DNA from 4 places in the Pantoea sp. X-Soil-TKNS-1280 genome. Region 4 is predicted to be linked to each of the others. Evidence: predicted binding sites of a transcription regulator. Region 4 holds the regulator's gene; each other region holds the start of a gene.
The links. Region 4 encodes PurR, which represses purine synthesis genes. Its sites were predicted from a motif close to CANGCAAACGTTTGCNTG; they were not measured.
Positions count from the first base shown of each region.

Region 1: purL (phosphoribosylformylglycinamidine synthase) is a predicted target of PurR. The motif match lies at 5,848-5,865, and genes of this name have one in related genera.
Region 2: serA (phosphoglycerate dehydrogenase) is a predicted target of PurR. The motif match lies at 1,102-1,119, and genes of this name have one in related genera.
Region 3: AC6I8X_RS02015 (nucleoside-specific channel-forming protein Tsx) is a predicted target of PurR. The motif match lies at 5,346-5,363, and genes of this name have one in related genera.

Region 1 is NZ_AP035962.1:3,215,505-3,223,735, forward strand. Features, by position in the region: gene AC6I8X_RS14900 (sensor histidine kinase) at 1-1,293, opposite strand, end outside; gene purL (phosphoribosylformylglycinamidine synthase) at 1,869-5,759, opposite strand; gene mltF (membrane-bound lytic murein transglycosylase MltF) at 6,029-7,489, shown strand; gene tadA (tRNA adenosine(34) deaminase TadA) at 7,486-7,983, opposite strand; gene yfhb (phosphatidylglycerophosphatase C) at 8,036-8,231, opposite strand, start outside.
Region 2 is NZ_AP035962.1:3,473,378-3,481,608, reverse strand. Features, by position in the region: gene AC6I8X_RS16145 (LysR family transcriptional regulator ArgP) at 1-100, opposite strand, end outside; gene rpiA (ribose-5-phosphate isomerase RpiA) at 260-919, shown strand; gene serA (phosphoglycerate dehydrogenase) at 1,199-2,437, shown strand; gene AC6I8X_RS16130 (5-formyltetrahydrofolate cyclo-ligase) at 2,490-3,080, opposite strand; RNA gene ssrS (6S RNA) at 3,157-3,340, opposite strand; gene zapA (cell division protein ZapA) at 3,380-3,709, opposite strand; gene AC6I8X_RS16115 (YecA/YgfB family protein) at 3,880-4,461, shown strand; gene pepP (Xaa-Pro aminopeptidase) at 4,513-5,835, shown strand; gene ubiH (2-octaprenyl-6-methoxyphenyl hydroxylase) at 5,832-7,010, shown strand; gene ubiI (FAD-dependent 2-octaprenylphenol hydroxylase) at 7,031-8,231, shown strand, end outside.
Region 3 is NZ_AP035962.1:443,472-451,702, reverse strand. Features, by position in the region: gene AC6I8X_RS02045 (glucose/quinate/shikimate family membrane-bound PQQ-dependent dehydrogenase) at 1-218, shown strand, start outside; gene AC6I8X_RS02040 (MFS transporter) at 338-1,546, opposite strand; gene AC6I8X_RS02035 (LysR family transcriptional regulator) at 1,658-2,554, opposite strand; gene AC6I8X_RS02030 (helix-turn-helix domain-containing protein) at 2,661-3,029, opposite strand; gene AC6I8X_RS02025 (response regulator) at 3,199-3,858, shown strand; gene AC6I8X_RS02020 (sensor histidine kinase) at 3,855-5,210, shown strand; gene AC6I8X_RS02015 (nucleoside-specific channel-forming protein Tsx) at 5,601-6,467, shown strand; gene yjdN (VOC family metalloprotein YjdN) at 6,571-6,996, opposite strand; gene AC6I8X_RS02005 (LysR family transcriptional regulator) at 7,075-7,977, opposite strand; gene AC6I8X_RS02000 (amidohydrolase) at 8,094-8,231, shown strand, end outside.
Region 4 is NZ_AP035962.1:1,880,882-1,889,112, reverse strand. Features, by position in the region: gene eptA (phosphoethanolamine transferase EptA) at 1-134, shown strand, start outside; gene AC6I8X_RS08865 (TetR/AcrR family transcriptional regulator) at 174-770, shown strand; gene AC6I8X_RS08860 (alkene reductase) at 819-1,916, shown strand; gene gloA (lactoylglutathione lyase) at 2,013-2,420, shown strand; gene rnt (ribonuclease T) at 2,531-3,196, shown strand; gene AC6I8X_RS08845 (Grx4 family monothiol glutaredoxin) at 3,233-3,565, opposite strand; gene AC6I8X_RS08840 (C40 family peptidase) at 3,933-4,718, shown strand; gene cydH (cytochrome bd-I oxidase subunit CydH) at 4,774-4,863, opposite strand; gene purR (HTH-type transcriptional repressor PurR) at 5,149-6,174, shown strand; gene punR (DNA-binding transcriptional activator PunR) at 6,171-7,082, opposite strand; gene punC (purine nucleoside transporter PunC) at 7,192-8,231, shown strand, end outside.

The sequences.
Region 1 (8,231 bases), 1.3 Mb from region 4:
AACCGGCCCCTTGCGTTGTTGGCTGCCCTGATAAAAAGGCTCAAAGATCATCGCCTGCTCTTCAGCCGGAATCGGTGTGCCGGTGTTTGCCACCTCGATCCACACCTCATTGCCCTTCTGCTGGCTGTGCAGCCAGATGTTACCGGATTCGCTACCGTAGTTCACGGCGTTCGAATAAAGGTTATCGATCACCCGTTGCAACAGGGTTGCCTCTGCCAGGCAGTGGTTCACCTGTAAATCCACATGGGTGCGCATTTGCCGCGCATGGGCCGGTAACGAGTGTGATTTCACCACCGTCTCGACAATGGTATCCAGTGCCACGACATCCAGCGCCAGCGGGCCGTCGGCCAGTTTGCGGTTGTAATCCAGCAGCTGCTCGATCAAACGTTGCAAATGACGGCTGCTGGTATCCAGAATCGCCACCACTTCCTGCTGTTCGCTATTCAGTGGGCCTGCCACCTGATCGGCTAACAATTCCGTGCCTTCGCGCAAGCTGGCAAGTGGCGTTTTCAGTTCATGGGAAAGATGGCGTAAAAATTCGTGGCGTTGCGCTTCCAGCCAGCTCAGGCGTTCACTCAGCCAGACAATACGCTTACCGAGCGAGCGAATCTCACGCGGACCACGAAAGCTGATACTGTCGCCCAGCGCCTTGCCTTCACCCAGCCGGTTGATCATCCGCTCCACCCGCTTCACCGGCCCGATAATCATGCCGGTAAACAACAACACCAGCGCCAGGCTGATCAGAAACAATATCAGAGCCTGCCAGCCAAAAAACTGGCCTCGATCGGCAATTTCACGCTGCAATTGCAAACCCCGCGAAAACACCACTTCGCGTGTTTCCTGCACCATTTGCGCATTGGTATCGGAAAAGTGCTCAAGGGCTGTCGATGCAGGTTCGGAGGGATTGCCGCTGGCACATTGCAGCGTTTCCAGCTGTGGCAGCGTTGCGGCTAACAGTTTGAACGAGGGCAAATCCGGCAGGCTGGCAGCGTGGGTGGTGAGCATCTGACTGTAGTGCGCACGTTGTGACTGATAGAGCCGCGCCAGACTGTCATCACCCAACACACAATATTGACGATAGCTGCGCTCCAGCTCGATGGCAGTCCGCGCCATGGCTTCACTGCGGCGCACGTCCGTAAAGGTGTTGCGATTGGTGTCTGCCGCCTGATTACTTAGCGCCGACAGGCTTTCCCATGCCTGCCACGCCAGTACCAACAGCGGCAGCAGCACCAGCAGGAACGCCATCAACACCAGCTGACGCAGCGAACGGGGAAATAAACGCCATCTCTTCACAACCGGATTTCCTTAAATTTTTACTACAGGAATGCTAGCGGAGTCTGAAAGCGGAAGAAAGCACAGATAAGAAAACGGCAGGCGCTATGGCCTGCCGTTGAGCGTGACGCCGAACGCCTCACGCGGGAATAAGGTGGTGCCTAACTCAACGTTACGTCCGATGCTTGATAACGTTGCAAAGCAAGCGATTATCGGTTGGGTGGACGGCAGGCACCGTTTGGTGCGTCATTCAGTTTTTATGAGCTCAACCGCAATGCGGGGCAATCATAAGCAGGAGAATGAGCAACGTAATGAGTATAGCAAACATCGTGCCAAAAATAAAATAGCGTTAATTATCAGATAAATGCTTTCTCAGAGTGAGACCCGGCGCAAAAAATTTACCGTCCGGTCTAAAAAGACTGTCGCTGATTAGCAACGCGTTTCTGAAGGAAAAATTACACTCAATAATATCAATAGGTTAAATGTCACCTTTTGACGACAAGCTAACCGTAGCGGTGTCGCTATTTTCCGACACCCAAAAAAAAGGGCATCCATCAGGATGCCCTTGATTGCGCGATAAATCGCGCCGCTACACATTAACCCAACTGCTTACGTGCGTTGCGGAAAATACGCATCCACGGGCTGTCTTCGCCCCACTCTGCCGGGTGCCATGAATTGCTCACCGTACGGAACACGCGTTCCGGGTGCGGCATCATAATGGTCACGCGGCCGCTTTCGTTGGTCACCGCAGTGATACCGTTCGGGGAACCGTTCGGGTTGGCCGGATAAGTCTCGGTCACCTTACCGAAGTTGTCCACGAAACGCAGCGCCACCAGGCCTTTGCTTTCCAGCGCCGCCAGATGCGCGCCATCACGCACTTCAACAAAACCTTCGCCGTGTGATACCGCAATCGGCATATGCGAACCGGCCATGCCGTCCAGCAGCAGTGACGGGCTGGCAGCCACTTCCACCAGGCTGAAACGCGCTTCAAAGCGTTCTGACTGGTTACGTACGAAGCGCGGCCACAGTTCGCTGCCCGGCACCAGCTCGCGCAGGTTGGACATCATCTGGCAGCCGTTACAGACGCCCAGCGCCAGCGTCTGCGGACGGTGGAAGAAGTTTTCGAACTCATCACGCACGCGGCTGTTGAACAGGATGGATTTCGCCCAGCCTTCACCTGCCCCCAGTACGTCACCGTAGGAGAAGCCACCACAGGCCACCAGCGCATGGAACTCTTCCAGACCGCGACGGCCCGCCAGCAGATCGCTCATATGCACATCGACGGCGGTAAAGCCTGCACGATGGAAGGCGGCCGCCATTTCAACGTGGGAGTTGACGCCCTGCTCACGCAGCACCGCGACACGCGGACGCGCACCGGTGGCAATCATCGGTGCAGCAACGTCTTCTTCCGGTTTGAAGGTCAGATGGACATTCAGACCAGGATCGTTGTCGTTTTTCTTCGCTTCATGTTCCTGATCGGCACAGGCCGGGTTGTCACGCAGACGCTGCATCTGCCAGGTGGTTTCTGCCCACCAGGTACGCAGCGTAGTACGGCTTTCGCTGTACACCGCGTGCTCACCAGAACGAATCACAAAACGATCGCCCGGTAGCGCCTGACCAATCACATGGACGTTGGTCATCAGGCCATGATCGGCGAACGTCTTCAGCACCGCATCACGGTCAGCAGCGTTGATTTGCACCACCGCACCCAGTTCCTCGGTGAACAGCGCAGCCAGCGCATCACTACCCAGCGCGGCAATATTGGCTTCGATACCGCAATGGCCAGTAAACGCCATCTCAGCCAGTGTCACCAGCAGGCCGCCGTCAGAACGGTCGTGGTAGGCCAGCAGTTTCTGCTCCGCCACCAGCGCCTGAATAGCGTTAAAGAAGCCAGCCAGCTGTGCGGCGTCACGCACGTCAGCTGGTTTATCACCCAGTTGACGATAGACCTGTGACAGCGCCGTCGCACCCAGGGTGTTTGCCCCATTGCCCAGATCCACCAGCAGCAGCAGGTTGTCTTTATCGGCCTGCAATTGCGGCGTTACGGTGCGGCGTACGTCTTCCACGCGGGCAAAAGCGGTGATGACCAGCGACAACGGTGACGTCATTTCACGCTGTTCATTCCCCTGCTGCCAGCGGGTTTTCATCGACATGGAATCTTTACCCACCGGGATGGTGATACCCAGCGCCGGGCAAAGTTCTTCGCCGACCGCTTTCACGGCTTCATACAGGCCCGCATCTTCACCAGGGTGACCGGCTGCCGCCATCCAGTTCGCTGACAGCTTCACGCGTGTCAGTGAACCAATTGCCGTTGCAGCAAGGTTAGTCAGCGCTTCACCCACCGCCAGACGGCCTGAAGCGGCGAAGTCGAGCAGTGCAACCGGGGCGCGTTCGCCGAGAGAGAAGGCTTCACCGTAGTAGCTATCGAGGCTGGCGGTGGTCACTGCGCAGTTGGCAACCGGAATCTGCCATGGACCCACCATCTGATCACGTGCCACCATACCGGTTACGGTACGGTCACCGATGGTGACAAGGAAGGTTTTCTCTGCCACGGTCGGCAAATGCAGCACACGGTTGACCGCATCAGCAACGGTGATGCCGTCGCGCTGCAATGCTTCACCTTTCGCCTGCTGACTGACCACATCACGCGTCATCTTCGGCGTTTTACCCAGCAGCACATCCAGCGGCATATCGATCGGTTTGTTGTCGAAATGCGTATCCGCCAGGCTCAGATGCTGTTCTTCGGTGGCTTCACCAATTACCGCGTAAGGGGCACGCTCGCGCTGGCACAGCTCATCAAACAGCGCCAGTTTGTCCGGCGCTACCGCCAGCACATAACGTTCCTGCGATTCGTTGCACCACACTTCCAGCGGGCTCATGCCTGGCTCATCGCTCAGCACGTCACGCAGATTGAAGCGGCCACCACGGCCACCGTCGCTGACCAGCTCCGGCATGGCGTTAGACAAGCCACCTGCACCCACGTCATGGATAAACAGAATCGGGTTAGCTTCGCCCAGCTGCCAGCAGCGGTCGATCACTTCCTGGCAACGACGTTCCATTTCCGGGTTGTCACGCTGTACGGAAGCAAAGTCGAGGTCGGCATCAGACTGGCCAGAAGCCATTGATGAGGCAGCACCGCCGCCGAGACCGATATTCATTGCCGGGCCACCCAGCACAATCAGCTTCGCGCCCACCACTATTTCGCCTTTTTGCACGTGGTCGGCACGGATGTTACCGATGCCGCCCGCCAGCATGATTGGCTTGTGGTAACCACGCAGTTCTTCACCGTTGTGGCTGTTAACGCGTTCTTCATAGGTACGGAAGTAACCGTTCAGTGCCGGACGACCAAATTCGTTGTTGAACGCCGCGCCACCCAGTGGGCCTTCGGTCATGATATCCAGCGCCGTCACGATACGATCCGGCTTACCAAAGTCTTCTTCCCACGGCTGTTCAAAGCCCGGAATACGCAGGTTGGACACGGAGAAGCCCACCAGACCCGCTTTGGGTTTGGCACCACGTCCGGTTGCGCCTTCGTCACGGATTTCACCACCGGAACCGGTCGCCGCACCGGGCCATGGAGAAATCGCCGTTGGGTGGTTATGCGTTTCCACTTTCATCAGGATATGCGCGGCTTCCTGATGGAAATCGTATTCGCCTTTTTCGGCATCGGCGTAGTAACGGCCAACTTCGGAACCTTCCATCACCGCCGCGTTGTCTTTATAGGCAGACAACACATAGTCAGGCGTTTGTTCGAAGGTGTTTTTGATCATTTTAAACAGCGACTTCGGCTGTTTTTCGCCGTCGATAATCCAGTCGGCGTTGAAGATTTTGTGACGGCAATGCTCGGAGTTCGCCTGGGCAAACATATAGAGTTCAATGTCGTTCGGGTTGCGGCCCAGCGTAGTGAAGGCGTTCAGCAGGTAGTCGATTTCGTCATCGGCCAGGGCCAGACCCAGCGTAGTGTTAGCCAGTTCCAGTGCCTGACGGCCCCCACCCAGCACATCAACACTTTTCAGCGGCTGCGGCTCATGGTGGGCAAACAGTTGCTGCGCATCATTGAGATCGCCGTATACCGTTTCCATCATGCGGTCATGCAGCAGGCTGGCAAGGGTCTGCCACTGTGCTTCTGTCAGCTGCGGTGCCTGAACATAGAACGCCATACCGCGTTCCAGACGACGCACCTGTGGCAGATCGCAGTTGTGGGCGATATCGGTCGCTTTGGAGGACCAGGGTGAAATGGTGCCTGGACGCGGCGTCACCAGCAACAGACGCCCTTGTGGCGCATGTTCGGCGAGAGACGGACCGTATTTCAGCAGGCGTTGCAGGCGGGCTTTTTCGTCCGCACTCAGCGGCGCACTGACATCGGCAAAATGGACGTACTCGGCGTAAATATCACTCACCGGCAGATGAGCGTCCTGAAAGCGGGTCAGCAGTTTGTTTACACGAAATGCCGACAGGGCGGGCGAACCACGCAGAATTTCCATCATTAAAGATCTCTCGTCTTCGAAGCGCCGGGCGACGCTTCATTGGGCGCAACAGGGAAAACGGGGCGTATTATAGAGAAACAGCACCGGTTACGAAACCGTTTGCGCAGAATTTATGGTCTACCGGATTCGCCTGAATTTTGCGCAAATCCTGCTATATAAGTTGCTCCGGCTCGCTTTGTTGCGCAAAATGCCCTTCGCTCTGGGAGTTCATACAAGATCAATACTGCCTTTTAAAGACAGAGGCCTTAGAGCCAGCGAGAGACAACTATTTGAAACGCCTGAAATTAAACTATCTGTTTATCGGTCTGATCACCGTGCTACTTGCGCTGGCACTGTGGCCGTCGATCCCCTGGTACGGGGGCGGCAAAGACGCGATATCGCAGATCAAATCACGGGGAGTGCTGCGCATCAGTACCGTTAACTCCCCGCTGACTTACTACACCATCAATAATGCACCAGCCGGTATGGATTATGAGCTGGCAAAGCGCTTCGCCGATTATCTTGGCGTCAAACTCCAGGTGACGGTGCGTCCGAACCTCGGTGACCTGTTTGACGATCTTGATGATGGTAAGGCGGATTTGCTGGCTGCGGGCCTGATCTACAACAACGATCGCATAGCCCGTTATCAGACCGGACCGAGTTATTACTCGGTATCGCAACAGCTGGTGTATCGCATTGATAAGCCGCGGCCAAAAAACCTCGGTGATCTGAAAGGCCGCCTGATTGTGCAGTCCGGTTCCGCGTACCTGTCAACTTTACGTTCCGCTAAAGCCGGAAACTATCCCGATCTTGACTGGTCAATCGCTACCGACCAGGGGCAAAAAGCGCTGCTGGAAGCGGTGGCGGATGGCAAACTGGACTACACCGTGGGGGATTCTGTCACCATTGGCCTGCTGCAACGCATTCATCCGCAGCTGGCAGTGGCCTTTGATATCACCGATGAAGAACCCGTCACCTGGTATCTGCCACATAATGAAGAAGATGACAGCCTGAATGCGGCCATGCTCGACTTCTATAGTCAGATGAGCGAAGAAGGCACCATCGCGCGGCTGGAGGAGAAGTATCTCGGCCATGTCGGCACCTTTGATTATGTCGATACCCGCACCTTCCTGCGCGCCATCGACAATACCCTGCCGGATATCAAGCCGTTATTTGAGAAATATGCCTCCAGTCTCGACTGGCGGCTGCTGGCGGCGATTTCTTATCAGGAGTCGCACTGGAATCCACAGGCAACCTCGCCCACCGGCGTGCGCGGCATGATGATGCTGACTCGCAACACCGCTGACAGCCTTGACGTTGCCGATCGTCTCGATCCTGAGCAAAGTATCCGCGGTGGCAGCGAATACCTGCAACGTATGGTGGAAAAAGTCCCCACGACCATCCCGGAAGATGAACGTATCTGGTTTGCTCTGGCGGCCTATAACATGGGCTATGCCCACATGCTGGACGCCCGTAAGCTGACGGCCAAACAAGGCGGTAACCCTGATAGCTGGGCCGATGTGAAGCTGCGTTTGCCGATGCTGAGCCAGAAGCGTTACTACGCGCAGACCACGTACGGCTATGCTCGCGGTCATGAGGCGTATAACTACGTGGAGAATATCCGTAAGTATCAGATTAGTTTGGTGGGATATTTACAGGAACAGGACAAACGGCTGGCGCAGCAGTCAGCCATGGAAGCAGAACTGGGCGCCGGTTATCCTGCTGTCGAACCGAAGATTGCGATGAATTAACCCGCGTCGCGCTGCGCCTGACGCAGCGCTTTTTTCTGCTCACGCCGCATGCGGAAAAAATCACTCAGCATCGCGGCGCATTCTTCCGCCAGCACACCAGAAGCAATCTGGATTTGGTGATTCATACCGGGATGACCAATCACATCCAGCAGCGAACCGACCGCTCCGGTTTTTTCATCTTTTGCGCCATACACCAGCCGGGTAATCCGGCTATGCACCATCGCCCCGGCACACATCACACAGGGTTCGAGCGTCACGTATAACGTGGTGTCGAGCAGACGATAATTTTCCAGCACTTTACCGCCCTGGCGCAGCGCCATAATTTCCGCATGCGCAGTAGGATCATGCTGACCGATCGGACGGTTCCAGCCTTCGCCAATCACCTTGTCACCCTGCACCAGCACCGCACCGACTGGCACTTCCCCCTGCTCCCACGCCAAACGTGCGAGGCGTAAAGCGTGACGCATCCAGTATTCATCAGTCTGTGGGTTCACCGGGTAACTCCTGCGGGTAACAAAGGCGGCGCATTATAGCGAAATAGCGAGGTTATTCCAGCTGCTGCAAATCACCACGCGGGGTGACGCGCCAGCGATGCTGGCAAAAGAACAGCAGCGGGTTGTCCTGCTTGCTGTCGCTATAGCCACTGTACAGCTGCAACGGCGTGCCGATTTTCTCCTCCAGCTGCGCCACTTTTTCATGCCCGAGACAGCGCATCGTCAGTACACGCCCACCCCGTGCTGGC
Region 2 (8,231 bases), 1.6 Mb from region 4:
CCGATTGCGTAATGCAAAGTTTCTGCGCGGCGCGCTCAAAGCCGCGCTCACGAATCACAGCATCCAGCGCCTGAAGCGTTCGATAATCCGGGCGTTTCATTCTTGTTCTCTCTCGTTCAGGGTGGAGGTTACTATGCCACAAAAATGTAAAAGATGGTTTTTGTGGACTGAGTTACAAAGCCTTTAACAGCCGCGCATTTTTATGCCGCCTTGTTTTATACTACGCGCACCTCGTTGTCGCACAGGTTTTAAACATACCATGACCCAGGATGAACTGAAAAAAGCGGTAGGTTGGGCAGCACTGCAATATGTGCAGCCGGGCACCATTGTTGGCGTTGGCACGGGTTCAACCGCCGCCCACTTTATTGATGCTTTAGGCTCGATTAAGCATCAAATCGAGGGTGCGGTTTCCAGTTCGGAAGCCTCAACGCAGAAGCTGAAATCCCTTGGCATTCACGTATTTGATCTGAATGAAGTGGACTCGCTGTCGGTTTACGTTGATGGCGCTGATGAGATCAATCCACAAATGCAGATGATCAAAGGCGGTGGTGCGGCGCTGACGCGTGAGAAAATTGTCTCGGCGGTGGCTGAGAAATTTATCTGCATTGCTGATGCGTCGAAAGAAGTGGATGTGCTGGGCCACTTTCCGCTGCCCGTTGAAGTCATTCCCATGGCGCGTTCCTATGTGGCGCGTGAACTGGTGAAGCTGGGCGGCTTGCCGGAATACCGTCAGAACGTGTTGACCGATAATGGCAACATTATTCTCGACGTGCATAATCTTCGCATTCTCGACCCGATCGCGCTGGAAAAAGCCATCAACGCGCTGCCTGGCGTGGTGACCGTCGGGTTATTTGCGGCGCGTGGTGCGGATATCGCCCTGATCGGCACTGCCGATGGCGTAAAAACCATCAAGAAATGATCTGTCCGGCGCTCTCGTAGCGCCGCTTATTTCCATACGCAAAACATCTTTTCTTCGTATGCTGAAATTCGGTGACTTATGTCACAAAATAGTCATCAACAGCAGGTTCATTCTTCGCTCCGGGCGCATATCCCGATTTTGTACGGCATTGTGCTGCCCCAGCACTGACGCGTGCTGGGGCGGAGGCAATCGATTGTCTTGCTGCAATCGAATTTTTTGATATTTTGACAGAAGGCTGGCTTATGGCAGCCCTCGTTGAATTCTGAATAGGGTCGGGAAATGGCAGAGTTATCACTGGAAAAAGACAAGATTAAGTTCCTGCTGGTGGAAGGTGTCCATCAGAGCGCGCTGGATAATCTGCGTGCGGCAGGTTACACCAACATCGAATTCCACAAAGGTGCACTGGATGCGGAGACGCTGAAGTCCTCCATCCGCGATGCGCACTTCATTGGTATCCGTTCCCGTACCCAACTGACCGAAGAGATTTTCGCTGCGGCTGAGAAACTGGTCGCGGTAGGCTGCTTCTGTATCGGCACCAATCAGGTCAACCTGAATGCAGCGGCAAAACGCGGTGTACCGGTGTTCAACGCCCCGTTCTCCAACACCCGTTCGGTGGCGGAGTTGGTGATTGGTGAAATGCTGCTGATGCTGCGTGGCATCCCGGAAGCGAACGCCAAAGCACATCGCGGTATCTGGAATAAAATTGCGTCGGGTTCCTACGAAGCGCGTGGCAAAAAGCTGGGCATCATTGGCTATGGCCACATCGGCATGCAACTGGGCGTGCTGGCTGAGAGCCTCGGCATGCACGTGTTCTTCTACGATATCGAGAGCAAGCTGCCGCTGGGCAATGCGACTCAGGTGCGCCATCTTTCTGATCTGCTGAACATGAGCGATGTGGTCAGCCTGCATGTGCCGGAAACGCCATCCACACAGAACATGATCAGTGCTGCCGAACTGGCAATGATGAAACCGGGTGCGCTGCTGATTAACGCCGCACGTGGTACGGTGATTGATATCCCAGCGCTGTGCGATGCTTTGTCGAACAAACATCTGGCGGGTGCAGCAATTGACGTATTCCCGACTGAGCCGGCGACGAACAGCGATCCGTTTAACTCACCGCTGTGTGAATTTGATAACGTGATTCTGACGCCGCATATCGGCGGTTCGACTCAGGAAGCGCAGGAAAACATCGGCCTGGAAGTGTCTGGCAAGCTGGCGAAGTATTCGGACAACGGTTCTACGCTGTCTGCGGTGAATTTCCCGGAAGTGTCGCTGCCGATGCATGCTGCCAGTGCCAGCCGTCTGCTGCACATCCACGAAAACCGCCCGGGCGTGCTGACCGCCATCAACCAGATTTTTGCTGAGCAGGGCATCAACATTGCCGCCCAGTATCTGCAAACATCTCCGCTGATGGGTTATGTGGTCATCGATATCGATGCCGAGCAGGATGTAGCGGACAAAGCGCTGCAACTGATGAAGGCGATTCCTGGTACCATCCGCGCACGTTTGCTGTACTGATTTAACATCGCGCTGCTGCATATCTTTGTAGCGGCGCGATTTATCGCGCCAATCACCACTGCCACAGCTTTGACGGTGTCATCACCGCAGGCAAGGGCACATCCCATGCCGCGACCGGCAACGCTTCCACGCACTGGCAATCATGCGCTATCCCGATGGGCAGGACACCATGTTGCTGCCAGTTTTGCAGGGTGCGATCGTAAAAACCCTTACCCATACCCAGACGCTGCCCGCTATGGTCGAACGCCACTAACGGCACCATGATCACATCCAGTTGATCGAGCGTTGCCATGCGGGTGATATCCAGCGGTGGCTCGGGGATACGCAATTTGTTCGGGCTAAGCGGGGTGTCTGGCGTATAGCGCAGGAAGATCAGGTTACCAGGTGAAAAGGGGTGCAGCACCGGCAGATACACCTGTTTTTTCTGTTGCCAGAGTTTGGCGATCAACGGGCGTGTATTCAGCTCACCATCAACGGAAAGAAACAGGGCGATGCGTTGGGCATTGCTGATTGGGGCAAAATTGATGGCGTGCTCTGCCAGCAAATCGGCAGCTTGTTCCTGCTGTTCAGCCGTGAGATTGCGGCGCAAATGGCGTACGTGTTGACGAATGTCTTGTCGGTCGCGTAGTGAGGGTTCAGACATGATATCCCCGGCAATGTCGGCTGTTGCCAGCCACTATATCACGCGTACCGGGGGATTACAGATGTGGAACTAAGTGGAGATCTCCGAGATGCCGCCGTAGGCTGTAACCCTTGAACCCTTGGTTCAAGGTGAATGTGTCGTCGCAACTATCAGGCTTCTCGGACGGACCGAGCATGCTCACAAGTTACGGAGCGCCACATTCTGTGGTAATGAAATATCGGCTCAGGGGACTGGCCCACATGCAAACATCTCAGAGAAAATTTACTTCACCGTTACTGTATCACGATAACCATGAAGTGTTATTCAAACTTTGTGCCCTGGCGATCAGTTATGCGACCTTGCTCAACTAATGCTTGTTCAATGGTCTGCTGCAGCATACGGATACGTTGTTCCATATTGGCTGCATAGTCGCGCGTTTTACCTTTCTCTTGTGCCAGCTCGTGGCAAATGTTTAACGCGGCGATGAACACCAGCTGCTCTGTATTTGTGACTCTAGTGCGAACTTTTAAATCTTGCAACCGTTGATTGAGGTCCTCAGCTGCCAGATTCAGCGCATCTTGCTGTTCAGGCGGACAATTCACTCTCAATGAACGACCAAAAATCTGAATATCTACCGGTTGTGCAGACATGCCACCTTCCTGACTGATTACTTCGCCCGCATCTCCCTTAGCAGTCAATGGCTTGGGAGGTGCGCAACTATATAGACCCGCGTGATAAGTTACAACCCCTTTTCTGGAAACCCTGAGGCACCTGGTGGTAGCATAACACGAACTTATTCTGCCAACGACGACGAAAGCTTATGTCTTTACAGAACGCAACGCCCACTTACAACGCGCTGGCTACGGCGCTTTCCCAGCAGGGCGTGGGAATGACCCCGGCCGAAATGCACGGCCTGATTTGCGGCATCCTGTGTGGTGGCAACCAGGATAACAGCTGGAAGACGCTGGTGCACGATCTCACCAACGAAGGCATGGCTTTTTCGCAAAGCCTGTCGCAGCCGTTACAGGCGTTACATGAAAGCCTGGCCAACACGCTGGATGAAGAGGGTTTCCTGTTTCAGCTGATGCTGCCTGACGATGATGACATTACGGTGTTCGATCGTGCCGATGCACTGGCAGGATGGGTAAACCATTTCCTGCTCGGCCTGGGGGTGACGCAACCGAAACTGGACAAAGTCACGGGCGAAACCGGTGAAGCGATTGATGACCTGCGCACCATCGCTCAACTGGGCTATGACGAAGATGAAGATCAGGAAGAACTCGAACAATCACTTGAAGAAGTGATTGAATACGTTCGTGTTGCCGCATTGCTGTGCCACGACACCTTCAACCAGCCGCAGCCACCCACTGCACCTGAAGTGAAGAAGCCAACGCTACACTAAGCGCGTCATTCCGGGTACTACCGTGCCCGCTTTTCAACAGGGAGTGCAAACATGATTACACTGGAAACCTTCCAGCAACGTCGTCAGGCGCTGATTGCCCGTATGGCGCCCGGTAGTGCCGCATTGATTTTTGCCGCGCCTGAAGTGACGCGCAGCAACGACAGCGAATATTCCTTCCGCCAGAACAGTGATTTCTGGTATTTCACCGGCTTCAACGAGCCGCAGGCGTTGCTGGTGCTGATCAAAAGCGACGACACCCACAATCACAGCGTGCTATTCAACCGCGTGCGCGACCTCACCGCAGAAATCTGGTTTGGCCGTCGCCTGGGGCAGGAAGCGGCACCGGCGAAACTGGGTGTCGATCGCGCATTGCCGTGGGATGACATTGGCGAGCAGCTGTATCAACTGCTGAATGGCCTGGATGTGGTGTATCACGCGCAGGGGCTGTATGCCGAGGCTGACACGCTGGTATTCGGCGCACTGGAGAAACTGCGTCGCGGCTTCCGTCAGAACCTGAGCGCCCCCGCTACCGTCACTGACTGGCGTCCGTGGGTACATGAGATGCGCCTGTTTAAAGGGCCGGAAGAGATTGCCATTCTGCGTCGCGCCGGTGAGATCAGCGCACTGGCGCATACCCGTGCGATGCAGGCTTGCCGCCCGGGGATGTTCGAATATCAGCTGGAAGGCGAAATCCACCACGAATTCAATCGCCACGGCGCACGTTTTCCTTCCTACAACACCATCGTCGGTTCCGGCGAAAACGGCTGCATCCTGCATTACACCGAAAATGAGTGCGAGATGCGTGATGGCGATTTGGTGCTGATCGATGCGGGTTGTGAATTTCACGGTTATGCCGGTGACATCACCCGTACTTTCCCGGTGAACGGCAAATTCAGCGAGCCACAGCGTGCCATTTACGACATCGTGCTGGCCTCGTTGTACAAAGCGCTGGCGCTGTTCCGCCCGGGTATCAGCATCCATGATGTGAACGAGGAAGTGGTTCGCATTATGGTGACTGGCTTGGTTGAACTGGGTGTGATGGAAGGCGAAGTGGACGCACTGATTGCGGAACAGGCGCATCGCCAGTTCTTTATGCACGGGCTGAGCCACTGGCTGGGGCTGGATGTGCACGACGTCGGCCATTATGGCACCCCGAGCCGCGACCGCATTCTGGAACCTGGCATGGTGCTGACCATCGAACCCGGTCTGTATATTGCGCCGGATGCCAAAGTCCCGGCACAGTATCGCGGTATCGGCATTCGTATTGAGGATGACATCGTGATCACTGCCGAAGGCAACGAGAATCTCACCGATAGCGTGGTGAAAGATGCCGACGCAATTGAAGCCTTAATGGCGGCGGCGCGCCAGGCATGACTATTCTGATTGCAGGCGGCGGCATGACCGGCGCCACGCTGGCGCTGGCCATATCCCATCTGACGCAGGGAAAACTGCCGGTGACGCTGATTGAACGCAGCGAACCGGACAGCCGTGCTCATCCTGGATATGACGGACGCGCCATCGCGCTGGCGGCAGGGACCTGCCAGCAACTGGCGGAGATTGATCTGTGGCGTTCGTTGCAGGATTGCGCCACGCCGATCACCCACGTCCATGTTTCTGACCGTGGTCATACTGGCTTTGTTTCGATGCAGGCGGCGGATTACCAGTTACCGGCACTGGGCCAGGTGGTGGAGCTGTTCGATGTCGGGCAACGCCTGTTCCAGCGGCTGAAAAGCGCACCGGGCGTGACGCTACGTTGCCCGGCGCATGTCACGGCGGTGTCACGCAGTGCTGATAGCGTGCAGGTCACGCTGGACAGCGGCGAACAGCTGGATGGTGCGCTGCTGGTGGCAGCAGACGGCTCACGTTCACCGTTGGCGGCCTCCTGCGGCATTAGCTGGCAGCGCGAGGATTACCAGCAGCTGGCGGTGATAGCCAATGTCACCACGCAGTTGCCGCATCAGGGACGCGCCTTCGAACGTTTTACCGAACACGGTCCGCTGGCGTTGTTGCCGATGTCGGGCAATCGCCTGTCGCTGGTGTGGTGTCATCCGCTGGACGAGAAAGACAAGCTGGCGCAGTGGGATGACGCGACTTTTCTGCGCGAGTTGCAACAGGCGTTCGGCTGGCGGCTGGGACGTTTCACCCACACCGGCCAGCGCGAAATTTACCCGCTGGCGTTACAAACCGCCGAGCGGCAGGTGGCGCACCGGCTGGCGCTGGTGGGTAATGCGTCGCAGACGCTGCATCCGATTGCCGGTCAGGGTTTTAACCTCGGCCTGCGTGATGTGATGTCGCTGGCGGAAACGCTGGCGAGTGCCTGGCGTCACCAGCAGGATCCCGGCAGTTATGCGGTACTCCATCATTTTGCCGCCCGACGCCAACCGGATCGTGCGGCGACCATTGGCGTGACCGATGGTCTGGTACGATTATTTGCTAACCGTTATGCCACGCTGGTGGCAGGACGAAATCTTGGGCTGGTGGCAATGGACCATCTGCCGTGGCTGCGAAACCCCCTTGCCGCGCGGACGCTCGGCTGGGTAAAACGTTAAGCATGAATTAAGGGGCAGCAATGCAAACTTTTGATGTGGCTATCGCTGGCGGTGGCATGGTCGGACTGGCCGTTGCCTGCGGGCTGCAAGGCAGTGGATTGCGCGTTGCGGTGCTGGAGAAGGCGGCAGAGCCGCGATTTGATCCGCAAGCTGCGCCATCGATCCGCGTATCGGCGATCAATGCGGCCAGTGAACGCCTGCTGCAAAAGCTCGATGTCTGGTCAACGATTCTGGCATTACGCGCCAGCGCTTATCACGGCATGGAAGTGTGGGACCAGGACAGTTTTGGCAGCATCAGTTTTGATGATGAGCAGCAGGGCTTAGCCCACCTCGGCCATATCATTGAAAATCCAGTGATTCATAGCGCATTATGGCAGCGCGCCAGCCAGTGCAGCGATATTACGTTGCTGGCTCCAGCGCAGTTGCAGCAGGTGGCTTTTGGCGACAACGAAGCCTTTATCACTCTGCAGGATGGCAGCATGATGAGTGCCCGTCTGTTGATCGCCGCCGACGGTGCCAACTCCTGGCTGCGTGACAAAGCGGATATCCCGATCACTTTCTGGGATTACGATCATCACGCGCTGGTGGCGAATATCCGCACTGACCTGCCGCACGATGCGGTGGCGCGCCAGGTGTTCCACGGTGACGGCATTCTGGCATTTTTGCCAATGCAGGACCCGCATCTGAGTTCAATTGTCTGGTCGTTGTCTCCCCAGGAAGCCACGCGTTTGCAGGATATGCCTGAAGCGTTGTTCAATCAGCAACTTTCTGTGGCTTTCGATATGCGCCTTGGTTTGTGCCAGGTGGAGAGCGAGCGTAAAACCTTCCCGCTGATGGCACGCTATGCGCGTAACTTTGCTGCGCACCGCCTGGCGTTGGTTGGCGATGCTGCGCACACTATCCATCCGCTGGCCGGGCAGGGCGTGAATTTGGGCTTTATGGATGCCGCCGAACTGATCGGTGAAATCCGCCGCCTGCACAGTCAGGGCAAGGATATTGGGCAGCACCTGTATCTGCGACGTTATGAACGCAGCCGCAAACATAGCGCGGCGCTGATGCTGGCGGGTATGCAGGGCTTCCGTGAACTTTTTGCCGGAAGTAATCCAGCGAAAAAATTCCTGCGTGACGTCGGCCTGAAACTGGCGGACACCCTGCCAGGGGTCAAACCGATGATGCTGAAGCAGGCCATGGGGCTGAATGATATCCCCGGCTGGCTGCGCT
Region 3 (8,231 bases), 1.4 Mb from region 4:
TCATCGGTGCCACCGCAGATAACTACCTGCGTGCCTTCAGCACCAACACCGGTGAAATGCTGTGGCAGGCGCGTCTGCCTGCTGGCGGCCAGGCAACGCCGATGACCTATGAAGTGGATGGCAAGCAGTACGTTGTTATCGCTGCAGGTGGTCACGGTTCGTTTGGTACCAAGTTGGGCGATTACGTGATTGCCTATGCACTGCCGGACGAAAAATAGCTATAAATAAAGCGGACTTAGGTCCGCTTTTTTATACCTGCGTCTGTAGCGGCGCGATTTATCGCGCGTTTTTTTCGGCACCGTGTGCGGAATTGCGCGATAAATCGCGCCGCTACGGATCAATTCCTCCGCAACACCCGCGCATTTAATAATGCGCACAGCGCCATAATCACACAGGTCGCCAAAAACACCGGACGCATACCAAAAGCCCCGCCGACAAAACCGCCAAACAACGGCCCACTCACCTGCCCGACATACTGCGCTGAAGTCGAATATCCCAGCATTTTTCCCACTTGTGCCTGCGGGACATTGTGGCGAATCAGGGCGGTCACGCACGGCATCAAGCCACCCAACGCCATCCCCATCAGGAAACGCAACACAACCAATTGCCAGGCCGCGGTGATAAAGGCCTGCGGAATCAGCAGCAACGCACAGGCAATCAGGCCATACACCAGCACCCGGCCATGACCGATGCGATCCGCCAGCCGTCCAAGACGTGGAGCAGAAACAATACTGCCCAGTGCCGCCGCCGCCATCACCAGGCCCGCCGTGACGGTAATCGCGTGATCGCCAGTGACAAACTGCCCGACATACAGCGTGATAATCGGTTCAATCGACATATTGGCGAAAATCAGCAACATCCCCGACAACCACATCAACCGTACCACCGGCAGATTTACCGGTTTCTCCTCGATACTGCTGCTTTGCGCGGCCTTTTTAGCCTGACGAGGCGCTTCTTTCAGTAAAAAGGTGGTGGCAAGGAAAGCGAGAAAAATCACCGCACCGGTCAGCCAGAAGGTGTGACGAATACCAATCAATGGTGGCAGCACCCCGCCCAGCAACGGCCCCACCACATTGCCTGCCATAATGCCGGAAGACAGCACCCCCAGCGCCCAGCCGGTCTGCTCTTTCGGCGTTTGCGCTGCCACCAGAATGGTCGATCCCGAGGCATAGCCCCCCAACAGCCCGGCCAGCAAACGCAGCGCCACCAGTTGCCAGGGAGCGGTCGCCATGCCAATCAGCGACATGGCAATCGCCATGCCCAGACTGGCGCGGATCAACATCAGCTTACGACCATAGCGATCCGCCAGTTTGCCCCACAGCGGCGCGGTGAGTGCGGCGCTGAAAAAGGTTGCGCCGTAAGCCACTCCCGACCAGCGTGCAATCGCTGCCGGTTCCTGCACGCCGAGCTGCTGCACATATAACGGCAGAAACGGCAGCAGCAGCGTCATCGCCACAATGGTGCTGAAAGAGCCAAGTACGCAGACGTACAGATTGCGCTTCCAGTGTTGCTGTTCAGGCGCTAACGCCATTGGAGGTTGCTGCATGATGATATCCCTGTTTTGAACTGACATTCAGGCTAACAGTGGTGCTGCCTCGATAACATACCAGCGGGAATATTTGCCACACAGGTTGCCATTGTTGCCAAAAGGCAACAATCAGCCATCCCCTAATGCGGTGATTAACGCATCGCACAACAGGGTGACGGGTGACGACGGCTCAGGCTGGTTTTTTAGCAGCAAGTAACTGTGCAGGCGATCCATCTGCCACTCCGGCAGCACTTGCACAATCTCACCCCGCGCCAGCGACTCCTGGGTCATATAGGCGGGCAGGTAGGCGATACCGGTTCCGGCCAGCGCCGCATTCAACAACGCCATACTGTTATTGGCGCGAAAACGGCTGCGCACATCCAGCGCCAGACGCTGTTTATCGCGCCGGAACGGCAGAGCTGCCGTATGGGCCGGGCCGTGAAACAACAGCAGATCATGGCGAGTTAAGCGTTCGGGATGGTCGATAGGCGGATGCGCCACCAGGTAATCCGGTGCCGCATACAATCCCCAGTCGATGGTATTCAACTCACGATAGTCAGGCACTTCCGGGGCACGCTGACGGATCACAATCGCCACATCGGCGCTGCTTTGCGGGTCCTCGTTGATGCGGTCCGTCAGTTCCAGGTCGACGTTGATATGAATATGACGGCGGATAAAGTGATTCAGCGTTGGCACCACGCATTGGCAACCGAACGTCACCGGGGCCTGTAAACGCACGTTACCGGCAGGCAGCTGGTGTACCTGTTGCACAAAAGCATCAGCACGATGCATCTCGTCGAGTAAGCGGGTACAAAACGGGTAGTACGCCTGCCCCAGTTCCGTCAGCGCTACCTTACGCGTGGTGCGCTGCAACAATTTGATCCCGAGGCGGATTTCCAGCCGGGCGATTTCGCGGCTGACATAGGATTTTGATACGCCGAGCGTGCGGGCAGCTTCGCTGAAACTTTGCCGTTCCACCACGCGCGCAAACAGCATCATGGCGGTGAGATTGTCGCTGTTGTCCATTGTCCATAACCGACAGAGGAGGGGAAAACAGCAGCTTAAAAGGATTGGTGCACAATAGCACCTGATTTCCCGCGACGACGTAACAACGGGAAATCAGGCTAGCGACTCAACTGGCCACCGCCAGTGGAAACAGCAGACGATCCGGTTCCACGCGGCGCTGACGACGCAGCTGGCCCGGTGTCACGCGGAAGTAGTTTTTAAAGGTGCGGGTATACGCCTGCTGGGTGTCAAAGCCGTAGCTCATCGCCACCTGCAGGATCGCCTCATCACTGTTAAGCAGCGTCAGCGCCGATTCCGTCAACCGGCGCTGGCGAATGTACTCGGCCAGTGAAAATCCGGTGTGCTGACGAAACAGACGTTGCAGGTGCCAGCGGGAATAACCCGAACGGCGTGCTACTTCATCCAGATGTAAATCGTGTCCTAAGTTGTCTTCTATCCAGTCCAGCAAACTGCGGATAAATTGACTCTGATTCATGGCTCCTCCAGATACGACGTGATGTCCAGTGAAGCCACTTTAGCGCGTTAAATTTATCCCTTAATTAGCAGAAAATTAGCGCAGAATTAGCAAGGGGGAAAACGGGTGTAATTCTGCGCTAATTTTGCAGCGCTACACTGTTTGTATTGATTTTAGAGGACCTCATACCATGCGTGTGCTGCTGGTTGAAGATGATGAAATGATTGGCGCTAACCTGCAGCAGGCGCTGGAGGCGGCTGGCTGGTCGGTGGATTGGGTGCGGGATGGCGTCTTTGCCAGCAACGCCTGGGCCGAAGGCGGTTACAGCTGTGTACTGCTGGATCTCGGTTTGCCACGCGAAGATGGTATCCATGTGCTGCGTCGCGCACGCACGCGCGGTGATATGACGCCGGTGCTGGTGCTGACGGCACGCGATACTGTCGCACAACGCATCCAGGGCCTCGACAGTGGTGCCGATGATTACCTGTTGAAACCCTTTGATCTGCAAGAGGTGCTGGCGCGAATGCGAGCGATTACCCGACGCCGCCACGGTGCGGCGGATTCCCTGTTAGGCAGTGGCGACGTGCAGCTCGATATGATGACGCGTGAAGTGCTGTACAAAGGCCAGCGTGAGCAACTTACCGCACGTGAATATGCCCTGCTCTATGCGTTGCTGGAGCGCCCGGGGGCGATTCTTTCGCGCGAACAACTGGAAAACCGCATCTACGGCTGGGGTGAAGAAGTGACCAGCAACGCCGTTGATGTATTGATTCATGGCATGCGTCGTAAGCTGGATAACGAAGTGATTCGCAACGTGCGCGGTCTTGGCTGGCGAGTTCCTGCAATATGAAACCCTTCACTTTTATGCGCTCGCTGCGTAATAAACTGCTCACTACTTTGCTGCTGATGCATTTAGCGATGATCGGCGGCGTGACCTCTTATTTTTACAGCTGCTACGGCGACATGATCGGTACGATGAAAGACGATCAGCTGGCGAAAATTGCCGATGCCTGGGCCAGCAGCAAACGCATTCCGGCGCTGATGCCGCTGATGCTCAACGCCGACAAACTGAAAAGCGCCTACGTGGTGCAACTGTGGGATGCCAATAACGAGCTGCGTGCCAGTTCATGGCCGGAGCTGCGCGCGCCGTTGCAAAATAAAAAGGGCTGGAACGATGTAAAAATCGGCGATTGTGAAGATTGCAACTGGCGGGTGTTCAACCGTCCTGGCGAACCGGGCAGCGATATCGCCAATATTCAGGTGCTCTACAACATCGGCTATATGAAAAGCGTGATGGTGAAGCGCGCCATGTCGGCGATTATTCCGCTGATTTTAATGATGCCGCTCTCCCTGTTGGTGATCTGGCTGGTGGTGCGCGCCATTACGCGTGATTTACGTGTCGCCTCCCGTCAGATTGCCGCACAGGAGATGCTGCATCCCGACAGCGTACCGCCGGATGGCCTGCCAGACGAGATCCTGCCGCTGGTCGATGCCTACAATTCTCTGCTCGATAAACTGCGTGCTGCCTGGTCGTCACAGCGTCAGTTCCTCGAAGATGCTGCGCATGAGCTGCGTACCCCGGTGACGGCGGTGACGCTGCAACTGGAAAACCTGCGTCAGCATATCCAGCCGGGTGAGGCTAGTCGCCAGTTTGATCAGCTGGAAGCGGGTGTTACGCGCACGCGCCATCTGGTGACGCAGCTGCTGAATATCTCACGCCAGGAAGATCAGTCAGTGGTGGTGACGGTTGAGAATATCGAGCTGGAAGACCTGCTGAAAGAGAGCATCGAACAGTTGATGGTGGTGGCGGACAAACGTGGTATCGATATCGGCTTTAATGGCACCACCCATTATCGCCTTCAGGCCAGCCGCTCCGATTTACGCAGCCTGTTCGATAACCTGATCGGCAATGCCATGCTGCACACCCCCGAAGGCAGCCTGGTGGATGTGTTGCTGCATCGCGTCGGCAACCATACCGTGGTGGATATCGTCGATAACGGTCCCGGCATGCCGGAAGCCTTTATCGAACGCGCGTTTGACCGCTTCACCCGCTCACCCGATGTGCAGGCACAGGGCAGCGGCCTGGGTCTGTCGATTGTGCGCAGCGTGGCGCAAAAACATCGTATGCAGGTGGCGCTGTCGAACTGCCTGAGTCCGCAGGGCAAGATCTGCGGCTTGCAGGTGCGCGTAACCTTACCTTAACCTCCTATCCTTCCCGTAGCGGCGCGATTTATCGCGCTGTTTTTTTGGGTAGCCGCCCCTCCATGCAAAAAGATGCGCGATAAATCGCGCCGCTACATCCGATTCCTCCATAAGCATTTTGCGGCAGTTCACGACAACGTAAACGGTTGCGGGGTTCCGTTCGTTTCATGACAATAATGTGACATAACTCACATTTTTGGTGAATGGAATTGCAACACTTTTTGACAAACGTGATCAAAATCTATTTTCTATCCGACTGATACAGGCACCCTACGCGAGCTTTAGAAACCGGCGGCTCAGACCGGCTAAAACAATTTACCGCCCACCCCTGGGATCGACTGACACCGATCGTGCACTTTTATCGCGATCACGAGCATGTGGTTAACAATAATGAAATATAAAGCATTGATAGCAGGGGCCTTACTGGCCAGCAGCTGGACCGGCGCGACACAAGCGGCAGACAGCAACCCGCAATACCTTTCAGATTGGTGGCATCAGAGCGTTAACGTAGTGGGCAGTTACCACACCCGTTTCGGACCACAGTTTAATAACGACGTGTATCTGGAATACGAAGCCTTTGCGAAAAAGGACTGGTTTGATTTCTACGGCTACCTCGACCTGACCAACTTCTTCGGTCTGGGCAACAGCAATGCCAACGGCATTTTCGACCACGGTTCGCCGATGTTCATGGAAATTGAGCCACGTTTCTCTATCGATAAACTGACCGGCACCAGCCTGGCTTTTGGTCCGTTTAAAGAGTGGTACTTCGCCAACAACTACATCTATGACATGGGTCGTAACGCGTCACAGCGTCAGAACACCTGGTATATGGGTCTGGGTACCGATATCGACACCCACTCTGACGTTGGTCTGTCGCTGAACGTGTACGCCAAATACCAGTGGCAGAACTACGGTGCGGCGAACGAAAACAGCTGGGATGGCTATCGCTTCAAAGTGAAATACTTTGTGCCGATTACCGACCTGTGGGGCGGTAAGCTGAGCTACATCGGTTTCACCAACTTTGACTGGGGTTCTGATCTGCGCGACGAGACCGGACCATCACGTACCAGCAACTCAATTGCCTCCAGCCATATCCTGTCGCTGAATTATGACCACTGGCACGTTTCAACCGTGGCGCGTTGGTTCCATAACGGCGGGCAATGGGCGGATGGCCAGGAGCTGAACTTCGGCAACGGTCCGTTTGAAGTGAAATCTACCGGCTGGGGTTACTACCTGGTCGTAGGCTACAACTTCTAAGTCAGTACATCTCCCGTAGCGGCGCGATTTATCGCGCAATGTTTTCCGGCACAGCACACGGAATTGCGCGATAAATCGCGCCGCTACGGGTTGATAACGCTGGCTAAACCCTTGGTTTGTATGCATTCACCATCCAGGGCACGCCGAACTTATCAGTAAACATGCCAAAGCCGTTCGCCCAGAACGTTGGCTCCCAGTTTTTCGTCACCTGTCCTCCTGCCGACAACGCATCAAACCAGCGTTTGCCCTGTACCTCATCCGGGGTGGAAAGGCTCACCGCAAACCCGCTGTAATGCGTCTCGCGGTTGCCGTCGCTCAGCATGATTTCGCCCTGTCCGATGCGCAGATGCGCATGCATGATGTGCTCCGGGGGAAACGTCATACCTGACGGGCAACCCTCCATTGATTCGCTCTCCGGCATATCGCCAAAGGTCATTTTAAACAGCAATTCGCCGTCAGTAGCCGCAAGGTAAAATGCGATGGCCTCTTCGCAGCGGCCGTCATAAAACAAATAAGGGGTAATTTGCATGGTCTGTTCTCCACAATGAACGCCCGATGCCAAGTGTAGTGCGTGGCAGGAAAACAGGACGCGAGCCGGGCCGCACTCTTACCTTTGTTGACAATAGCGGCGGAACAGCTGCGCCATATAGGCGCTCATCGGCGTCAGCGCGGTGTCCTTGCGTTGAATCAGATAGAAGGTTGCTTTGGGCAGCGGATCGTCCAGCTCCAGCGCCAGCAGTTGGCCGCCGTGTGTCGGATCTTCAATCACATCACGTGAGATGATGCTGACAAAATCGGTCTTTGCCACCAGGCTGGTACAGGCCATAAAGGTTTCGCAGGTGACCACGATTTTCGGTGCCATGCCACGCTCACCGAACATATCGTGCAGCAGACGATAATAACTTCCCTGCGGCGTTGGCATGGTCCAGTCACAATGCTGCAATTCCGCCAGCGAGCGCGCATGGGCCATCGGATGCCCTTTACGTACCACCACCTGGTAATCACGCTCCATCAACCTTTCGTAAGTCAGCTCCTGGTCGAGGTGGCTTTGATCGTAAGTATTGATGGTGAAATCCAGCGCGCCCTGACGCAGCTCGTGCACCATCGCCACCAGCTGTCCTTCCACGATACGCACTTTCACCAGTGGATATTCACGGTGAAAATGGTTAATCACCTGCGGCATCACGGTGCGCGCAATGCTGCCACCGACACCAATGTTCACCCTGCCGCCCGCCAGACCCAGCCGCTGCTGAATATCTTCCTGCGCCACGCGCAGCTCCTCCAGCACCAGGCTGGCATGACGGAAAAAGTTATCACCGATATCGGTTAGCGTTACCCCCTGATGCCGCCGCTCAAATAAACGCGCGCCGAGTGATAACTCCAGCTCCTGGATCGCCTTGGTCAGCGCAGGCTGTGAAACGCCTGACAGACGGCTGGCGGCGCGGATGCTCCCCTGGCGGGCCACATCGACAAAGGCGCGCAGCTGATGCAGTTTTAAATTAGCGGACATAGTGACCCAGTGATAACTGTTGTTTATCAGGCATAAGATATTCCCATCTTATGCGCGCCAATACCATTGTGTAGATTCGGGAGAATGCATAAAAAACCAACATGAAGGATATGCCGATGAAAACCCTTTCCGCCCACGTCAGCGCACTGGTACCGCAGATGCAAACCTGGCGACGCGACCTGCACCAGTTTGCCGAATCAGGCTGGCTGGAATTTCGAACCGCCACCCTGGTGGCTGAGGAACTCCATCGCCTG
Region 4 (8,231 bases):
TACGTCAGCAGGCTGCCGATCAGCCGGTGTCACAGGACAATCTGTTTCATACTCTGCTCGGCATGTTTAACATCCAGACCCGCGAATATCAGCCGCAACTGGATATGATCAGATCGTGCCAGGCAGCCAGCTAAAGATTGCATTAGACCGATCGGTCTATTACTCTGCTGTCCATGAACAAGACTCTGCAACGCAACGAAACCCGTGAACATCTGCTCGCTACCGGCGAGCAGCTGTGTTTGCAACGCGGTTTTACCGGGATGGGCCTCAGCGAAATGCTGACGCTGGCGGAAGTGCCGAAAGGCTCGTTTTATCACTACTTCCGCTCGAAAGAAGCCTTCGGTGTGGCCCTGCTGGAGCGCTATTTTGTCCATCATTTGCAGATGATTGAGCAGCAACTCAATCAGCCTGATGCCACAGCACGAGAGCGTTTCCTGCAACACTTTCGTTCGGCGGAACGTTTATTTATCGAACAAGGCCATATCATGGGTTGTCTCGGGGTGAAGCTGTCCGCCGAGGTGTGCGACCTGTCAGAACCGATGCGGGATGCGTTGCAACATGGCGCAACGGCGGTGATTAATGCCTATGCCCGCTGTCTCAATGATGTGGCAGCGGAACAGGCGTTGTTGTATGGGCAAACCCCGCAACAGCTGGCACAACGTTGCTATCTTTTGTGGCTGGGTGCCAGCCTGCAAAGCAAGATCTCACGAGAGCCAGGCCCGATTAGTCTGGCGCTCGAAACCATTGAACAGTGGCTGACCAGCCACTGATTTTAAAAACCGCAGTTTCTAGACGACCGGTCTAATACAGGAGTCATCATGGCGAGTAAACAGCTGTTCTCCCCCCTGAAAGTGGGTGCGATTACCGTGCCTAACCGTGTTTTCATGGCGCCTCTGACGCGTCTGCGCAGCATTGAGCCAGGCGATATCCCCACCCCACTGATGGCCGAGTATTATCAGCAACGCGCCAGCGCCGGGTTGATCATCACGGAAGCGACCCAGATTTCTTTCCAGGCGAAAGGTTATGCCGGTGCGCCGGGGCTGCACACCCAGCAGCAAATCGCCGCGTGGAAAGTCATCAACGAGGCCATTCACGGCGCAGGCGGACACAGCGCGGTGCAACTGTGGCATACCGGGCGTATCTCCCATAATAGCGTGCAGCCAGATGGTCTGCCGCCGGTCGCCCCTTCTGCTCTGGCTGCCGGTACCCGTACCTCACTGCGTCACACCGATGGCACCGTGTACCGGGAAGATACCTCCGTACCGCGTGAACTCAGCGTGGCTGAAATTCAGCAGATCGTGGCGGATTTTGGTCAGGCTGCTGCCAACGCACGCGAAGCAGACTTTGATTTGCTGGAACTGCATTCGGCGCACGGTTATCTGATGCATCAGTTCCTCGCCCCTGGCTCCAACCAGCGTACAGACGAGTATGGCGGTTCGATTGCCAAACGTGGTCGCTTCGCGCTCGAAGTGGTGGATGCGGCGATTGCTAACTGGTCTGCCGATCGCATCGGTATCCGCATTTCACCGATTGGTGCTTTCCAGAATCTGGAAAATGGCGCGGATGAAGAAGCCGCCGCACTGTGGTACATCTCGGAATTAGGCAAACGTAAACTGGCTTATCTGCACCTGTCAGAGCCAGACTGGGCGGGTGGTCAGCCTTATAGCGACGCTTTCCGTGAGAAAGTACGCGCGTTGTTCCCTGGGGTGATCATCGGTGCGGGAGCCTATACCGTTGAAAAAGCGGATGACCTGATTCAGCGTGGCCTGATTGATGCCGTGGCTTTTGGTCGTGATTTTATCGCCAACCCGGATCTGGTGGCTCGCCTGCAACAGGATGCGCCGCTCAATCCGCAGCGTCCGGAAACCTTCTACGGTGGCGGTGCCGAAGGTTATACCGATTACCCGACGTTATAAGAAAGTTTGATTGCCGCACCGGATGTGCGGCAATGCTGTTTCTTCAGAGCGTTAACTCGCTATACTTAGCCTTTGTGCTTGTTAAAAGAGGATGTTATGCGTTTACTTCACACCATGTTACGCGTTGGCGATTTGCAGCGTTCCATCGATTTTTACACACGTGTGCTGGGCATGCGCTTGCTGCGTCAGAGCGAAAACACCGAATATAAGTACACCCTGGCTTTTGTTGGCTATACCGAAGAAAGCGAAGGTGCCGTGATTGAGCTGACCTATAACTGGGGCGTCGAGAGCTATGATCTCGGCAACGCCTACGGACACATTGCTCTGGGCGTCGATGATGTTGCGGCCACCTGTGACCGCATCCGCAATGTCGGTGGTAAAGTGACCCGAGAAGCTGGCCCGGTTAAAGGCGGCACCACGGTGATTGCGTTTGTCGAAGATCCGGATGGCTACAAAATCGAACTGATCGAAAACAAACACGCCGGACACGGCATCGGCAACTAAGCCTGCCTGCCAGCCTGGGTATTTACGGGCTGGCGCTCCTCTCTCCTGCTGCACCCTCCCGCAATTTTTGCCATAATGCGCGCTGCCCCATTTATTGCTATGAGATCCTGATGTCTGAATCGAACGACTTAAACGCTCTCCATCAACGCTTTCGCGGTTTTTATCCCGTGGTGATCGACGTCGAAACGGCCGGTTTTAATGCCAAAACCGATGCCCTGCTGGAAATTGCCGCCACCACACTCAAAATGGATGAAGACGGCTGGTTACATCGCGATGAAACGCTGCATTTTCACGTTGAACCCTTTGAAGGTGCGATTCTTAACCCGGATGCACTGGCGTTTACCGGGATTGATCCCAGCAACCCACTCCGTGGCGCAGTGAGCGAATATGAAGCGCTGCATGCAATTTTTAAGATGGTGCGTAAAGGCACAAAGGACAGTCACTGCAATCGCGCGATTATCGTGGCGCATAACGCCACCTTTGATCATGGCTTTCTTATGGCGGCAGCCGAACGTGCCGGTCTGAAGCGCAACCCATTCCATCCCTTTGCCACTTTTGATACCGCCGCATTAAGCGGCCTGGTGCTGGGTCAGACGGTGCTGGCAAAAGCCTGTAAAGCGGCAGGTATGGATTTCGATAGTACCCAGGCGCATTCTGCCTTGTATGACACTGAACAAACCGCGACGCTGTTTTGCGAGCTGGTCAATCGCTGGAAGCGCCTTGGCGGCTGGCCGGTCGCGTTCAGTGACGATGTATCGGAAGACGATGCAGAATGACCAAAAGAAAGGCCGACGATGCGTCGGCCTTTGCAATTATTCTGCTTCTTTATACTTCTCAGCAGTTTCTTTAATCAGCGGTTGCAGCTCACCACGCTGGAACATCTCCACGATGATGTCGCAACCACCGACCAGCTCGCCATCGACCCACAGCTGAGGGAACGTTGGCCAGTTGGCATATTTCGGCAATTCAGCACGGATATCCGGGTTTTGCAGGATATCAACATACGCGAAGCGCTCACCACAGGCAGACAGAGCCTGCACCGCCTGCGCAGAGAAACCGCAGCTTGGCAGTTTCGGCGAACCTTTCATATACAGCAGGATCGGGTTTTCTGCGATCTGGCGCTGAATTTTTTCAACAGTACTCATTTTTGCCTTCCTTAATTCCTCACTTCGTGTTTGTTTATTGTAGCGACTTCACCCCCGCACTGAAAACGGGATTTTGCTTCTCAGCGACCTTAATCGCCATGTTTGTTAAGTTCCAACGCCACAAATAACATTTTCATATCATTAGCAAGCATGAACCGATTAATAATTGGCAATAATTATGCTGCGTTAACCGGCTGAAATCGCTCATTTTTGCCCCAGATACCATCTGGTAACAGATTAATCGAAAAATGCCTTACCTTTTGGAAAAAAAGTGGATTAGAATCAATCCCGGCGCTGATCATTGATCAGATTTTTCTAACTTGCCGCAGGCTGTTTTATCGCAGACTGCTTAACCTGTAACCGGACTATGCGTTTACTTATTACGCTTTTTATGCTGGCTTTCGCCCAACTGTTTTTTAATGTGGCTTCTGCGTCACCGCATGCGCCCATCAATGCCAGTTTGCATAATGCAGAGAAAAAAAGTGCACGCGAAGATGAGCGCCGTAAACGACGCCCGGTCAAGACCAGCACCAAAAAATCACGCCTTACCAGCAGTGTTCATAAGTTAAGACTGAAGAAACCCACGAAAACCGAAACTGCGCTGCACAAAACCACCCGCAGAAAAACCCTGCTGAAGTCGCCGACCAAAAAATATGGTCATCAGCGCGTGGCGAAAGTCATATCTGAGCAGGATGACGCCAGCGACCTCACCACCATCAGGATGAGCAAATCACACCGTCAGCGCTATCAAAAGGCGCGTGAAACGGCGATGAACAAATTAATGGGTCAGATCGGTAAACCCTACCAGTGGGGCGGTACTTCACCGCATACCGGTTTCGATTGCAGTGGTCTGGTGTGGTATGCCTATAAAGACCTGGTGAAATACAAATTCCCCCGCACCGCTAACGAAATGTATCACCTGCGTGATGCGGCGCCGATTAAACGCGATATGCTGGAGAAAGGAGATTTGGTGTTCTTCCGCATTAACCATCGCGGTACCGCTGACCATGTAGGTGTTTACCTTGGCAACGGCAAGTTTATTCAGTCACCGCGTACCGGTAAAGATATTCAGATTAGCGCATTAGGTGAAGATTACTGGCAGAAGCATTATGTTGGTGCACGCCGCATGATGACACCGAAAACCATTCGCTAAGCGGTCACTGCGCAATAAAAAGCCGGACACTGAAATTTCAGGTCCGGCTTTTTTATTAATGAAGGATCGCGGTGAAGCTGAACACGATGATCATTAACAGCGCGCCAACGGTAGTACCCAGCGCCAGTTTCAGGTCTGTACTCATCACAACTCCTTAGTCACATTAATTGAAGGGTTAATGTAATTTTCGCACAGCCCCTGGCAAAAATCTCGTGTTATCCGCGTCAGCTTGCTAGAATCGCCGCCTTTCGTTGCGCAACAGATTTTGCGCACGCTGTGTTTGTGGCCTGTTAAAGTGATTTAGACTCAGAGTTAACGCCTTTTTCTTCGCCATTTGCCCCAAAATTTGGGGCGCAAAACCATTAGCAGACGCAAACGTTTAACAATATACTTATCAGTAAGTTGCGATAAGCCCGGGAGTACCATTTTCATGGCAACAATTAAAGATGTGGCGAAACGCGCCGGTGTCTCCACCACCACGGTTTCGCATGTCATCAACAAGACGCGTTTTGTCGCGGAAGAGACGCGTAACGCCGTATGGGAAGCGATCAAAGAACTGCACTACTCGCCCAGCGCCGTGGCGCGTAGCCTGAAGGTCAACCACACCAAAACACTGGGATTGCTCGCCACCTCCAGCGAAGCCCCCTATTTCGCGGAAATCATCGAAGCGGTGGAAAACCACTGTTTCGACCGCGGCTACACGCTGATTCTCGGCAATGCGCATAACGATCTGCAAAAGCAGCGTGCTTATCTCTCGATGATGGCGCAAAAGCGCGTCGACGGTTTATTGGTGATGTGTTCCGAATATCCCGACGACCTGCTCACCATGCTGGAAGAGAACCGCAATATCCCGATGGTGGTGATGGACTGGGGCGAGTCTCGCGGTGATTTCACCGATACCGTGCAGGATAACGCGTTCCAGGGCGGCTATCTTGCGGGACGTTACCTGATCGAACGTGGACATCGCGACATTGGTGCCATCCCCGGCCAGATGGAGCGCAATACTGGCGGCGGTCGTCATGCTGGTTTTATGCAGGCACTGCATGAAGCCGGTATTACCGTTCGTCCGGAATGGATTGTGCAGGGCGACTTCGAACCAGAATCCGGTTATCAGGCGATGCAGCAGATTCTCAACCAGAAACAACGTCCGACGGCGGTGTTCTGTGGCGGCGATATCATGGCGATGGGTGCGATTTGTGCCGCCGATGAAATGGGGCTACGTGTGCCACAGGATATTTCGGTGATTGGCTATGACAACGTGCGCAACGCCCGGTATTTCACCCCAGCGCTGACGACCGTTCATCAGCCGAAAGCGCAGCTGGGAGAAAAAGCACTGGAAATGCTGCTCGATCGCATCACCAGTAAACGCGAAGAGCCGCAGACCATCGAAGTGCAGCCAACATTGATTGAACGCCGCTCAGTCGCTGACGGTCCGTTCCGCGATTATCGCCGCTAAGCCACCGTTTCGCTCAACCACTCATGGTTGAGCGTTTCAGCATCGCCCAGATAATCCAGCAACCAGCTTAATGCCGGTGAAGCGCGTTGTTCCGACCAGCTGACACAACAGGGACTCTCCGGGAAAGGCGCAGGCAACGTCAGTTCGGTTAACTCGCCACTATCCAGCAGTGGCCGGGCTAAATGGCCCGGCACCATGCCCACGCACAAACCTGCCCGCAGGCAATCCATCCCGGTTTCCCACTCCGGTACCACCAGACGTCGCTGGTTATCCAGCGTCCAGGTCATCCGCCGCGGCAGCGCCCGCGACGTATCCTCCAGCACCAGCGAAGGCCACGTCCGTAAGGTTTCTTCATCCAGCTGGGTACTTTTTGTCAGGGGATGCCCGGGACTGACCACGCAACGCCAGTTCAGCGCGCCCATATCCTGAAAGGCGAAACGCCCACCGACCGGAATGGCCTGGGTGGCCCCAATCGCCACATCGACCCGTCCATCAGCCAGCGCATCCCAGACCCCGTTGAACACTTCATAGCTGATAATCAGCTCCATATCCGGGAAGTGACGGTAGAAATCCTTTACCAGTTGCCGGGTACGCTGCGGTTTAACGATACAATCAACCGCGATGCTCAACTGACCACGCCAGCCGTTAGCCAGTTGCTGGCACTGGCGTCGGGTTGCCAGCATTTTTTTGATAACACTCCGGCCTTCACGCACGAAATGCTCACCCGCTGCCGTCAATACCACTTCCCGGTGCTGCCTTTCAAACAAAGGCACGGCCAGCCAGGTTTCCAGCTGGCGTACCGTATAGCTGATGGCAGAAGGCACGCGATGCAACTCCTGCGCCGCTGCGCTAAAACTGCCGCTGCGAGCCACCGCATCCACCACTTCAAGCGCGTATTCAGACCACATAATTTTGCCTGCAAAATTTTTGATAGCACCTCGCAAATATTAGCGTTTCACAAAGACTGCCGCACCCTTTTACACTCCCCGGCGTTTAATTTGTCTAATGAGAATCACCATGTTGTCATCAAAAGGATTTTTGCCTTACCTTGCTTTGCTAAGCATGCTGGGCTTTCTTGCTACGGATATGTACCTGCCGGCCTTCGGTGCCATGCAGCAGGATTTTGCCACTGCCCCCGGCACCATCAGCGCCAGCCTGAGCCTGTTCCTCGGTGGATTTGCCTGTGCGCAGGTGTTCTGGGGTCCGTTGTCTGACCGCTTTGGTCGCAAACCCATTCTGCTGGCCGGATTAGTGATCTTCGCGCTGGGCTGTCTCGGCATGTTGTGGGTAACCGATGTGCGACTGATGCTGGCACTGCGTTTTGTCCAGGCGCTGGGTGTTTGCGCGGCGGCTGTCAGCTGGCAGGCGCTGGTGGTTGATCGCTATCCACAGGCGCAGGCGAACAAAGTTTTCGCCACCATTATGCCGCTGGTGGCGTTGTCACCGGCACTGGCCCCGTTGCTGGGAGCCTGGCTGATGGGCCATTTCCACTGGCGTAGCATTTTCCTGCTGCTGACGCTGGTCACGCTGGTGTTGCTGGTCGGTACCCTGCAACTGGCGAACCCCACCCGCACCCAGGCGGCACGCGCGCCACAGCCCGGATGGTTGACGTTACTGGCTTCAAAGGTCTACAGCGGCAATGTGCTGATTTATTCTGCCTGCTCCGCCAGCTTTTTCGCCTGGCTGACCGGTTCGCCTTTCATCCTCGCTGATGCCGGGCTTTCACCCGCCGATATTGGTCTGAGTTATGTACCGCAGACCATCGCCTTCCTCGTAGGTGGCTTTGGTTGCCGTGCCCTGTTGAATCGGTTCCAGAGCAAACAACTGCTGCCATGGTTGCTGGTGATTTACAGCCTGAGCATCGTCAGCCTGTTTGCTGTTGCCCAGCTTGCAACACCTGCGCTCTGGGCGCTGCTGCTGCCGTTCTGTGGCATGGCATTGGCCAATGGTGCTATCTATCCGATCGTGGTCGCCAGCGCACTGCTGCCTTTCCCTCAGGCCACCGGTAAAGCGGCATCCTTACAAAATCTGCTGCAGCTGGGATTGTGTTTTATCGC